DNA from 3 places in the Paenibacillus sp. GCM10028914 genome. Region 3 is predicted to be linked to each of the others. Evidence: riboswitches for the same ligand, from Rfam matches in the RefSeq annotation. Region 3 holds a riboswitch; each other region holds the start of a gene.
The links. Region 3 has a riboswitch for cyclic di-AMP ahead of ACFQV5_RS24790 (C40 family peptidase). Riboswitches for the same ligand answer to the same signal wherever they lie in the genome.
Positions count from the first base shown of each region.

Region 1: it holds a riboswitch for cyclic di-AMP, as region 3 does, so the genes downstream of both, ACFQV5_RS25315 (resuscitation-promoting factor) here and ACFQV5_RS24790 (C40 family peptidase) in region 3, are expected to answer to the same signal.
Region 2: it holds a riboswitch for cyclic di-AMP, as region 3 does, so the genes downstream of both, ACFQV5_RS10750 (C40 family peptidase) here and ACFQV5_RS24790 (C40 family peptidase) in region 3, are expected to answer to the same signal.

Region 1 is NZ_JBHTFO010000021.1:11,302-14,565, reverse strand. It holds gene rnmV (ribonuclease M5) at 1-104, opposite strand, end outside; gene ACFQV5_RS25315 (resuscitation-promoting factor) at 224-1,429, opposite strand; cyclic di-AMP (ydaO/yuaA leader) riboswitch at 1,703-1,914, opposite strand; gene ACFQV5_RS25310 (TatD family hydrolase) at 2,114-2,884, opposite strand; gene ACFQV5_RS25305 (HD domain-containing protein) at 2,966-3,264, opposite strand, start outside.
Region 2 is NZ_JBHTFO010000012.1:122,613-125,876, reverse strand. It holds gene ACFQV5_RS10760 (Mrp/NBP35 family ATP-binding protein) at 1-807, opposite strand, end outside; gene ACFQV5_RS10755 (four-helix bundle copper-binding protein) at 1,014-1,343, shown strand; cyclic di-AMP (ydaO/yuaA leader) riboswitch at 1,512-1,644, shown strand; gene ACFQV5_RS10750 (C40 family peptidase) at 1,648-2,121, shown strand; gene ACFQV5_RS10745 (aminoglycoside phosphotransferase family protein) at 2,217-3,164, shown strand; gene ACFQV5_RS10740 (2Fe-2S iron-sulfur cluster-binding protein) at 3,199-3,264, shown strand, end outside.
Region 3 is NZ_JBHTFO010000018.1:891,419-894,682, forward strand. It holds gene ACFQV5_RS24780 (endonuclease MutS2) at 1-299, opposite strand, end outside; gene ACFQV5_RS24785 (hypothetical protein) at 404-580, opposite strand; cyclic di-AMP (ydaO/yuaA leader) riboswitch at 929-1,066, shown strand; gene ACFQV5_RS24790 (C40 family peptidase) at 1,071-1,937, shown strand; gene ACFQV5_RS24795 (GNAT family N-acetyltransferase) at 2,034-2,306, opposite strand; gene ACFQV5_RS24800 (hypothetical protein) at 2,448-2,801, shown strand; gene ACFQV5_RS24805 (helix-turn-helix domain-containing protein) at 3,079-3,264, shown strand, end outside.

The DNA of each region.
Region 1 (3,264 bases), on a different contig from region 3:
TTGTTTATAGCAGATCCCCCAGTTTCGATCGTGTCTGCCTCAACCGCCCGCTTCACAGCCACTGTATCGTCCCGGCCTTCCACGACAATAACTTCTTTGATCATTCGTACCTTCTTCCTTCCCAAAACAAAAGAAGAGGATGATCCATCCTCTTCTTAACATTACATTCCTATTAATTAAATAGTATAGCATTAGCATGGCATTGTAAAACAGAAATCATACGTTAGTTAAGCTCTGGTTTCACCGGACCGATAACATAAACAGTATGACCGCTTTTACGCCCGAAACTAAGTGCTGATTTTAGGGAATCGTAATACACATCGATTTTGTTGCCTTTAATGGCACCCCCCGTATCTTCAGCACGACGGAAGCCGACGCCTTCAATATATACCCACCAGCCGATCGGAATGACATTCGGATCCACTGCAATCGTACGTCCTTCGGTAACACGTGTACCGGAAGCAGTACGGGTACCAATGCCTTTCTGTTCGGCGGAATATGCTGTCATAGATACATTGTTTATTACTTTTTTGTATTCAAAGTCAACACCGGCTCTAGATATAACGTTATTAGCTTTCTCAGTTGAGGATGCCGTCTTAACCGCTGACTTCTCTTGAGTAGCTACTGTTTTTGTTGTAACAGCCTTATTAGATTGCGACGATTCAGCAGAAGCCGTCTGAACAGGCACAGCTACTTTTTTCGTTCCGACTGCAATGATTTTATCTTTGGTCTTACTCTGAACTTCTTTTTTAATAATTTTCTTTGAGACAAACTTTCCATCCTCGTACACTTTCTCAATATAGTTCACCACCACGCCTGGTTTACCGCTTTGCAAGACGCGGTTATCCCCCTTTTCCAAGGAAGGGTCAGCCGTTTTGATGACTCGGAACGCACGAGTTTCAGTCTGTTTAACAGTTTGTTTCGTGACGCGAACTACACGGATTTCTTCTTGCCCGAAAATTTTTGTTTCCAGGGAAGGTTTTACTGTATCTTCGCCCTTGATTGAAATGCCCGATTCTTTGAGTACATTTGCAACCGTATCTTGGGTAGTAAATATTGTGTTTTGTTTGCCGTCTGCGGTTATACGAACAGGTACCGCTCGTTTAATAATAATGCGATCTCCATCTTGGAGAACACCGTTTAACGGCATAGAAACCTCATCCTGTGGTTTCAGGGAAATGGCTTGCTCATCCAGCACTTCATGCAGCAAAGCCCTATGGGTTTCTACTGTGGTGATTCGTCCATCAATCACCAATTGAACCTCTTTACCCGGCCGAGTGTGAACAATCAGCATAACGAGTAATGTAATTGCGATGGCGCCAATGGCGGCCAGCATTAGTTGACGCAGATTCTCATGCTTCCATCGTAATGCGTAAGACATGCTGGATGATTGTGATTCATGGGTCTCTTCGTGTTGAAAAATGCCCACTATTTCATCCTCCTTCATAGTCCCGCCGTCTAGGTAACGCATGATTGCATTTGACGCGACTATAGCAAATTGTCTCACAGAGTGTTCTGCTATCTTTCTTCACTCTGCGTTACTCCCCGTCGATTCGTACACACAACCGTCACCCCCTGTTTACCAACAGTATGACGATACACTCTCCAATATTCTAAAATAAAAGAAAGCCAAAGAAAGAGTGATAGAGACTCTTTCGTGGCTTCCTGATGTCTACGATCTGGAAAATGGTATGCACGAGTTTGCCTCTCTTAATTACGCTTACGGAGTTAGCTGTCGGGTTCGGACGTAAGAGAGACGCCCTATCTCAAGTCAACCGCTCATGGCGGATGCCCTCAAATTCACCCCTAAGACCCAAAAAAGAAATCAAATACAGGAAAGCTTGCACTCAGCCAGCTATTACTGTATCGGTTCCCCCGTTCCCCAAATCATTGGAGACTAAGCGTGACGGTTCATAAAATATTCGGCTGATGATTTCGATCAGCTTCTTATCACTGACAAGATGATATCCTGTTTCGATACAGGTTGTAAAGCAACAATCAACCACATTTTTTCAGAAAAAAGGTTAAAATATTGTAATATAGTCGCCTTTTTTGATTAAAAAACTTTAATTGGTCGCTAAAGCTCTGTTTTTCATCTGTTTTACTCTTGATTTCATTTAATTCCAAATCGTTCCATCGCATTTTGGGTTGTAATTAAACCTAATTCTTCCAGAGACAACCCTTTTATGGCAGCTGCGGTCTCAGCTACTAAACGCACATGAGCGGACTCATTTCGTTTCCCTCGGAAAGGATGTGGTGTTAAATATGGGGAGTCCGTTTCAATGAGTAATCGGTCCATTGGAACCTGTGCCAAAACCTCTTTAGGCTGTTTCGCATTTTTGAATGTGATCGGTCCACCAAAAGAAATGTGAAAGCCCATATTGAGGCATAACTTGGCCGTTTCCCAACTACCTGAAAAAGAGTGCATAACACCGCCGACCTCGGAAGCCTTCTCTTCTTTCAAAATCTTCACGATATCTTCATGCGCATCCCGGTTATGAATCACGATGGGCATATTCAGTTCCCGTGCTAATCCAATCTGGCGACGCAGCACTGTATGCTGAATCTCCTTAGGTGAGGTATCCCAGTGATAATCCAGGCCGATCTCGCCGATAGCCACCACTTTCTCATGTTTGCACAGAGAGGCAATCCATTCTAAATCCCCATCTTTCATCGTAATCGCATCTACAGGATGCCAGCCTACAGCAGCATATATAAAATCATAGGTCTCAGCCAATTTCATGGTAGTAGGAATTGTCTCCCGGTTAAAACCGATGTTGATCATACGGGTTACGCCTGCTTCTAGTGCACGGTCTATGACCTCCTCGCGATCTTCGTCGAACTCGGGAGCATCGAGATGTGTGTGTGTGTCGAATAACATAATGAAATAAACTCCTTTCTTGTTGTAGAGCAGCCGCAAAAAATGCCGATATCTGCTGCTGAAATTCTCTTCTAATGAAACTATTTATTTTTGTAAAAACACAGAGGCAATCTCTTTAGGCAGACTGTTCAGTACAGCTCTTACCTTTTCTTCAGGAAAATATAAACGATACCGCCCACGGTGAATGCCGCTGATAGAACGCACAATATCGGATACTTCGGATATCTCCTGTACATGGTCATGTCGATCCAGTAACAGAATCTGCTTATCGCTCTCAGGCGAACCGGAATGAAACTCATCATAAGGAAGATCGGTCGGATAATCAATCTCAAAATCATACTTAGGGTTTAATCCCGCTTCAGAAAAGGCTTGGCGGATTCCGT
Region 2 (3,264 bases), on a different contig from region 3:
AACGACCGCGGCAGTTGATTGCGGTGTTGTGACGATGATTTCTGAGCATTCTGGGATCATCTGATGAATAGCCAAAGCGATATCACCTGTTCCAGGCGGCAGGTCAATAAGCATGAAATCCAGTGAGCCCCACCTTACATCATTCAAGAAGCTGGACAGCATTCTTCCAAGGCGTGGACCCCGCCATAACACAGGATCATTCCCTTTTGTGAAAAATCCGGTAGAGATGACTTGGATTCCATTCATTATCAGAGGAGTAAGACGGTTGTTTGTAGGTTCCGGCTTCTCGTGAATTCCCATCATATCAGGAATGCTGAAGCCATAAATATCAGCATCAATGATCCCAACTCTCTTACCAGCTTTATGTAATGCTTTTGCGAGGTTCAAGGTAACAGTTGATTTTCCTACACCACCTTTCCCGCTTGCAACCGCAATGAAATTTACACCTGCAGCGATCATTGGACTTATAGGAAATGGATTTGGTGCAGCAGGTTTTTTAGCGGGCGTCTGCTGAGCTTGATTCATCTCTTGTGCCCTTGTAGTAATGCTATGCTTCTCCTCTTTCGTTACAATCTTGATCCGGATATGTATATCTGAAATACCGATGGTCCGAAGCAGCCCTTCAATCTGCTTTCTCAGAGTTTCTGTTGTACCTTCTGCTTGATCTTGTTCCGTTACGATAAGAGTCATAGCAGCCTTATTATCTTTCAGCATAACATCACGGATTAATCCTATCTGAATCAAGGGAAGGTTAAGATTGGGTTCTAGAATTCTTGTTATTTCACGTTCAAATATTTCTCTATTCATAAGTCACCTCTATGCTTCCTTCTTGAATATGGATTTTCTGTTCAGTGTAAAGAATGTGTGAGGGCTAGTCAACACGAGCTCACACGGGGATATTCTTGAAAAAAACTAAAACTATTATTTTCCACACAGATTCCACACAAAATGTGGTTATTAATATATAGCCTTGCTGAACAAGGTGAATTACGACTCTGAAGGGAGAACTAACAATGTCACATGAACAAATGCAAAAATGTATCGATGAATGTCTACGCTGTATGCAGGCTTGTAATCATTGTTATTCCGCCTGTCTAGAAGAAGAAGATATGAAGATGATGAAGGATTGCATTCGTCTTGATCGGGAGTGCGCTGATTTATGTGCGTTTGCAGCTCATGCGATGTCAATCAATAGCTCTTATGTCAAACAAATTTGTGAGGCATGTGCTGAAATATGCGAGAAATGCGGTAATGAGTGTAAGCAACATGATCACGAGCATTGTCAGCGCTGCGCTGAAGCATGTTTTAAATGTGCTGAAGCTTGCCGTGCAATGGCAGCTTAATATAGCAAATAATAGTAGGTCGAAAAAAACAGCCGACATATCCCGGCTGTTTTTTTGATATGTGATCTTAAGATATACACTATTTTTATTATAAAAATTACATTTTTGTCACTATGTCATTGACAAATCTAGCCAAAATATATTAACCTATGATAGGGTTACAAAAATTTAATGAATTTGCCGAATTTCGTTTTTGAAAACGGGGGAACCGATCCGGGTGAATTATTCTTGATGTAGAGGGAATATAGGGGACCTTCAGCCGAACCCTTAGCTAACTCCGTAGGCACCGAAGGGAGAAAGTGTTTTGAAGAAAGTCATACTATCATTGCTAGGGTCTGCACTTATTTTTTCTTCTGGCGCCTTCACAGCATATGCTGATCAGGCGAAGCTACAAAGTCAAGTAACTCAATTGGTTGGAACTCCTTATAAGTGGGGAGGAACGACTGAAAGCGGGTTTGATTGTTCCGGATTTATTTTGTACATTTTCAACAAATATGATCTGGATTTACCGCGCACTTCTGCTTCACAAGCTAAAGCTGGTGTTCATGTGGATCAAGATGATCTTCGACTCGGAGATTTAGTCTTCTTTAATACGAGTGGCAAGGGAATTTCTCATGCAGGAATTTATGTCGGAAATGATCAATTTGCACATGCTTCCACTAGTAGAGGTGTAAGAATCAGTAAGTTGTCTGAATCATACTATAAGAATCGTTATGTAACCGCTCGTCGAGTTATCAGTCAAGAAAATTATGCTCAGATGGTCGGAAGTGTAAATTAATAATTACAATAATAGAAGTCCGCGATGAATTCGTGGGCTTTTTGTTATATGATAGGATGTAAAGAAAGGCGATGAACTCGGAGGTCTTGAAAGCGATGTCATATCTATTTCAAAAAACGATTAACAATTGGAATGCTTGGGGAGCTGTCTATCAGTCCATAGAAGACTTCAGACCTCTAATAGAAAAGATATTTACCAATGAACACTTGCTCGGGGCGGAGCATATCTCTCATTTGAAGCCGGGGACCAATGCCGTGTTTAAAGTTGGAAGTTATGTGATTAAGATTTTCGCCCCAACCGAGTCGGGCCTAAACACAGATCAGGACTATACGGCCGAACAGGCTTCGATGCAAAGAGCGATTCATCAAGGCGTTCGTACGCCGTCCATTGTCGCTACTGGTGAAATCGTTGATAAATATGTATTTAAATATCTCATTATGGATTATATTGAGGGAGACAGTGCTGGTGATGTGTTAGGTTCATTTACAATGAAGCAGAAAAGTGTCTTTATAGAACGCTTGCAGCTTGATATGGAGAAGCTGAACACCGAACCGGATGAAGAGTTTAGTCCTGCGGTTATCATCGAGAGATCTGTTTATAATGAACGTTGGAATATCTTACTTCCAGAAGTAAGGTTACAGGTTGCAGAATTTTTGAATCGATATGAGATACAAACTTTCGTTCACGTACATGGTGATCTTACAGATGATAATGTGCTGATTGACTCGAATGAATTCATTTATATTATTGACTTTGCCGATAGTACTATTGCACCGATAGAGTATGAGTATCCTCCCATTATTTTTGAACTGCTGCGGTGTGACATCGAAGGAGTAGAACAGTTTATTAAAGGACTCAATATGAAGTATAATGAGTTTATTGAGCGATTATTTGCGGGAACGATGCTGCATGATTATGGAGCGAATTTCGTGAAATCAATCTATGAGAAGTATACAGAACAAGAGATCGGAAGTTTATCTGATATTTACGAGTTTAAGAGATTGATTCATAAGCATCTTATGCCGAATTCCCTGAGTACATAAATGTCATATGTCAGATAGAGGAGGGAAATGCAGCGTGTTCAAATTCTGGAAAGGGCGGGAGAAGAACAAGGTCTTGTCCGAAGTTTCCTCAACACCTGTT
Region 3 (3,264 bases):
TTGCAGCTACGCAGAAATTGTTGAATATGGGAAAAGTCTCGTTCACTAAGCACATAACCTGTTCCTAACAGTTGCAGGACGGGTTCGATTCCTTCCAGTGATGGGATAGGCACACTAGCACCGGCACGGAGTAATGCTCCTGCTTCATGGGTCTGATCAAGCTGATGACGTATTGTTTTAAGCTGTGTAAGTGGCTGCATGTTTCGAATGTGTTCTTTTCCAAGATAAGAGACAGCGAAACGTTCTAGTTCACTTTTTACCTTGTCGTATTGCAGTTGTTTTAAAGTTGATGAATTCATTGATTTCCAGCTCCTTATTAATATTCTTTAATCTGTATGTTCCTTGAAACAGCCCGGAAAACAAAAAAAAGGCAGAGAATGAACCTTAGGTTCACTCTCTGCCTTTAGATCGGCCATCCTATATTTTCGACATCACGATAGAAATAGGCTTTGAGCGCTAAATAATCAGCCATATTCCTAAAAAATCCGTGCTGAACTGTCAGCACGGATGAATAGACGCCAAAAAACAGGATAGACCTCCCGGGCTTCAATTGATATCCGCAGTTCTTAACTAATTGCATAGATGGAAAAATCCATAAGAAAATAGACATAGCCATTTCGGACTATGAACAAACCAAGGAATTTCCAATCTTATGAAATTTGGTTAGTTAAGAACGCTCACCGACATCAAAATCTCTCCTTATAAGAGGGTATGGCTTTAATATATGTTTTTTTATTCGTAAAAGTCAAGATGGATAACCGTAAACCTGCAGATAAAACCTTTTCAATATTTCCCATGTCATAAATAGGTATCGAAAAAGTATCAAATTGACTTCAAATAGTTACAATCTATTCATATTTTCACGAAACGGACACAATTTAGACGTAAATTCCCCTTTAAGATATGTTAACTTTATATAAGTCACTTGGTCTACAAACAGCTGAATCCAGTCGAGCATAACGTCTGGTACGGGGGAGCTTTATATGGGGTGAATGTTTATCCGATAAACTAGGGAATACCTCTTCCCGAATCCGTCAACTAACCTCGGAAGCAACAGGGAGGATAACATCATGAATAACATACTGAAAAAAATGCTATTAACTGGGGCGATTGTAGCTTCTACATTTGTTCTTAGTCCTGATTTTGCTAGTGCAGCTACATCTTCTATCAAAGTTCAAATCAATGATTCATTAGTTAATTTTCCAGATCAGACTCCATTCGTTGACAGTAATGGATATACTCAAGTACCGATTCGTATGATTGGTGATAAGCTAGGAGCTACAGTTAAATATGAGAAGGTCAACTCATACATAGTTAAAGTAACGATTAAAAAAGGCAGCAAAACGATCGTATTGAAATCCAATTCCAGCAGTGCTTTTGTGAACTCAAAAGAAGTTAAAATGGATACGAAGATGCGAGTTATTGGAGGACGTACATTTGTACCACTTCGTTTTGTAACCGATGTTTTCGGATTCACGTTGAATTGGGATTCGAAGAACAATATTGCTATGTTAAGCACAGATGGAAAAACCTATAAACCTGCTTATACTGCATCTGCTACAAGCACTTCTAAAGGAAAGCAAGTTGTAGCAGAAGCTAAGAAGCATCTAGGCGTTAAATATGTATGGGGCGGTTCTTCGCCATCCACAGGATTCGATTGCTCCGGTTTTATTAAATATGTGTATGGAAAAATGGGCGTTAGTCTGCCTCACAGTTCCATTTCATTGCACGAAAATCACGGAACACCTGTTTCGAAGAGCAATCTGAAAGAAGGAGATCTTGTATTCTTTATTACGAATAAAGTTTCGACATCTCACGTAGGTATTTATATTGGTAATAATGAATTTATTTCCGCTACTAGCAAAGGAATTACGATTGCAAATTTAAACAGCTCCTATTGGGGTCCTAAATATAATGGTGCAAATCGAATCTTCTAGTGGTGTTCATAACGAATTAAAGGGTTGTCCCCTGACAATCATCTAAAGATGACTGTCAGAGGACAATCCTTTTTTGTTTCTATAAATCTCAGATTGTTAATGTAACAGATCCCGATCTTCGGGAAATTTGTTGAAATGATGGGCAGCGTAAGAACAAGAAGGATTAATTTTTAAGCCTTCGGCTCTGGCATACTCGATTACTTTTCGAATTAGCTGTTCGGCAATTCCTTTGCCTCGTAAAGAAGGAGAAACAAAGGTGTGGTCAATGTTAATCACATGGTCACCTAGAGACGAATATGTAATTTCAGCGACTGTATTTCCATTTTCACCTATGAAAAAACGTCCTTGTTCGGACTGAATATCTTGCATTAACCTAAACCTCCTCTTGGATATACCTAGTATTTACTTATACCCGTATGTTCTGTTCGTCAAACCTTCATGAATAGGCATACACCCTTTCATGGGCGTGCGCATATAGTGAGAGCAAGGATAATACGAAGGAGTGAATGTATGACGACATATCCGAGTCACCAAGTCGTATACGAATGCGACCAACATATTGCGAACTCTATGCTTAAACACAAGGAAAACGTCCACCATACGATGAAAAATGCAATGAATCGTAAAGTACGAGTGCAGACGGTAGATCATGAAGTCATCGAAGGAATTGTTGTAGGTGTAGATACAAAATATGTATATTTGAACATTGATCCAGGAAGTACACGTGGATTTTACCCTGGTTACCCACCACCGCGGCCACCATTTCATCCAGGCTATCCGCCACCACGGCCACCGTATCCAGGATTCAATCCAATCCTTCCATTAGCGTTGTTTAATTTGTTAACCATTAGCCTGCTTTGGTAATAATGGCTAGCAGATTGGGATGAACGAAAAGCCTGTGGATTTTTAAAGCGTATATCAAACGAAAATAATCGCAACAACGCCGCCCATTGGAGAAATAGGCGGCGTTGTTGCATTCATATTATATAGTGGGCATTTTGTCTGCAAGTGTATATACCATTACCCTGCTTGCAGGTTTTTCGAAATAATATATATTTACTTGGAGCATTAGCAGACTCTACGGAGCGTTTATTGTATTTTTACATATGGGACGGCATTATAAAAACCAGAGGTGGTCTAGATGGATAGCAGTCAAATCGGTAAATTGATCCGTTCACTACGAGTGGAAAAGAACATGACCCAATTACAGCTTGCTACACGAATGAATATCAGTGATAAAGCCGTTTCAAAATGGGAGCGTGGACTTGGGAATCCAGATGTTTCTCTTTTGCCGGAGCTTTCTGAAATACTGGGTGTCAATATTGAA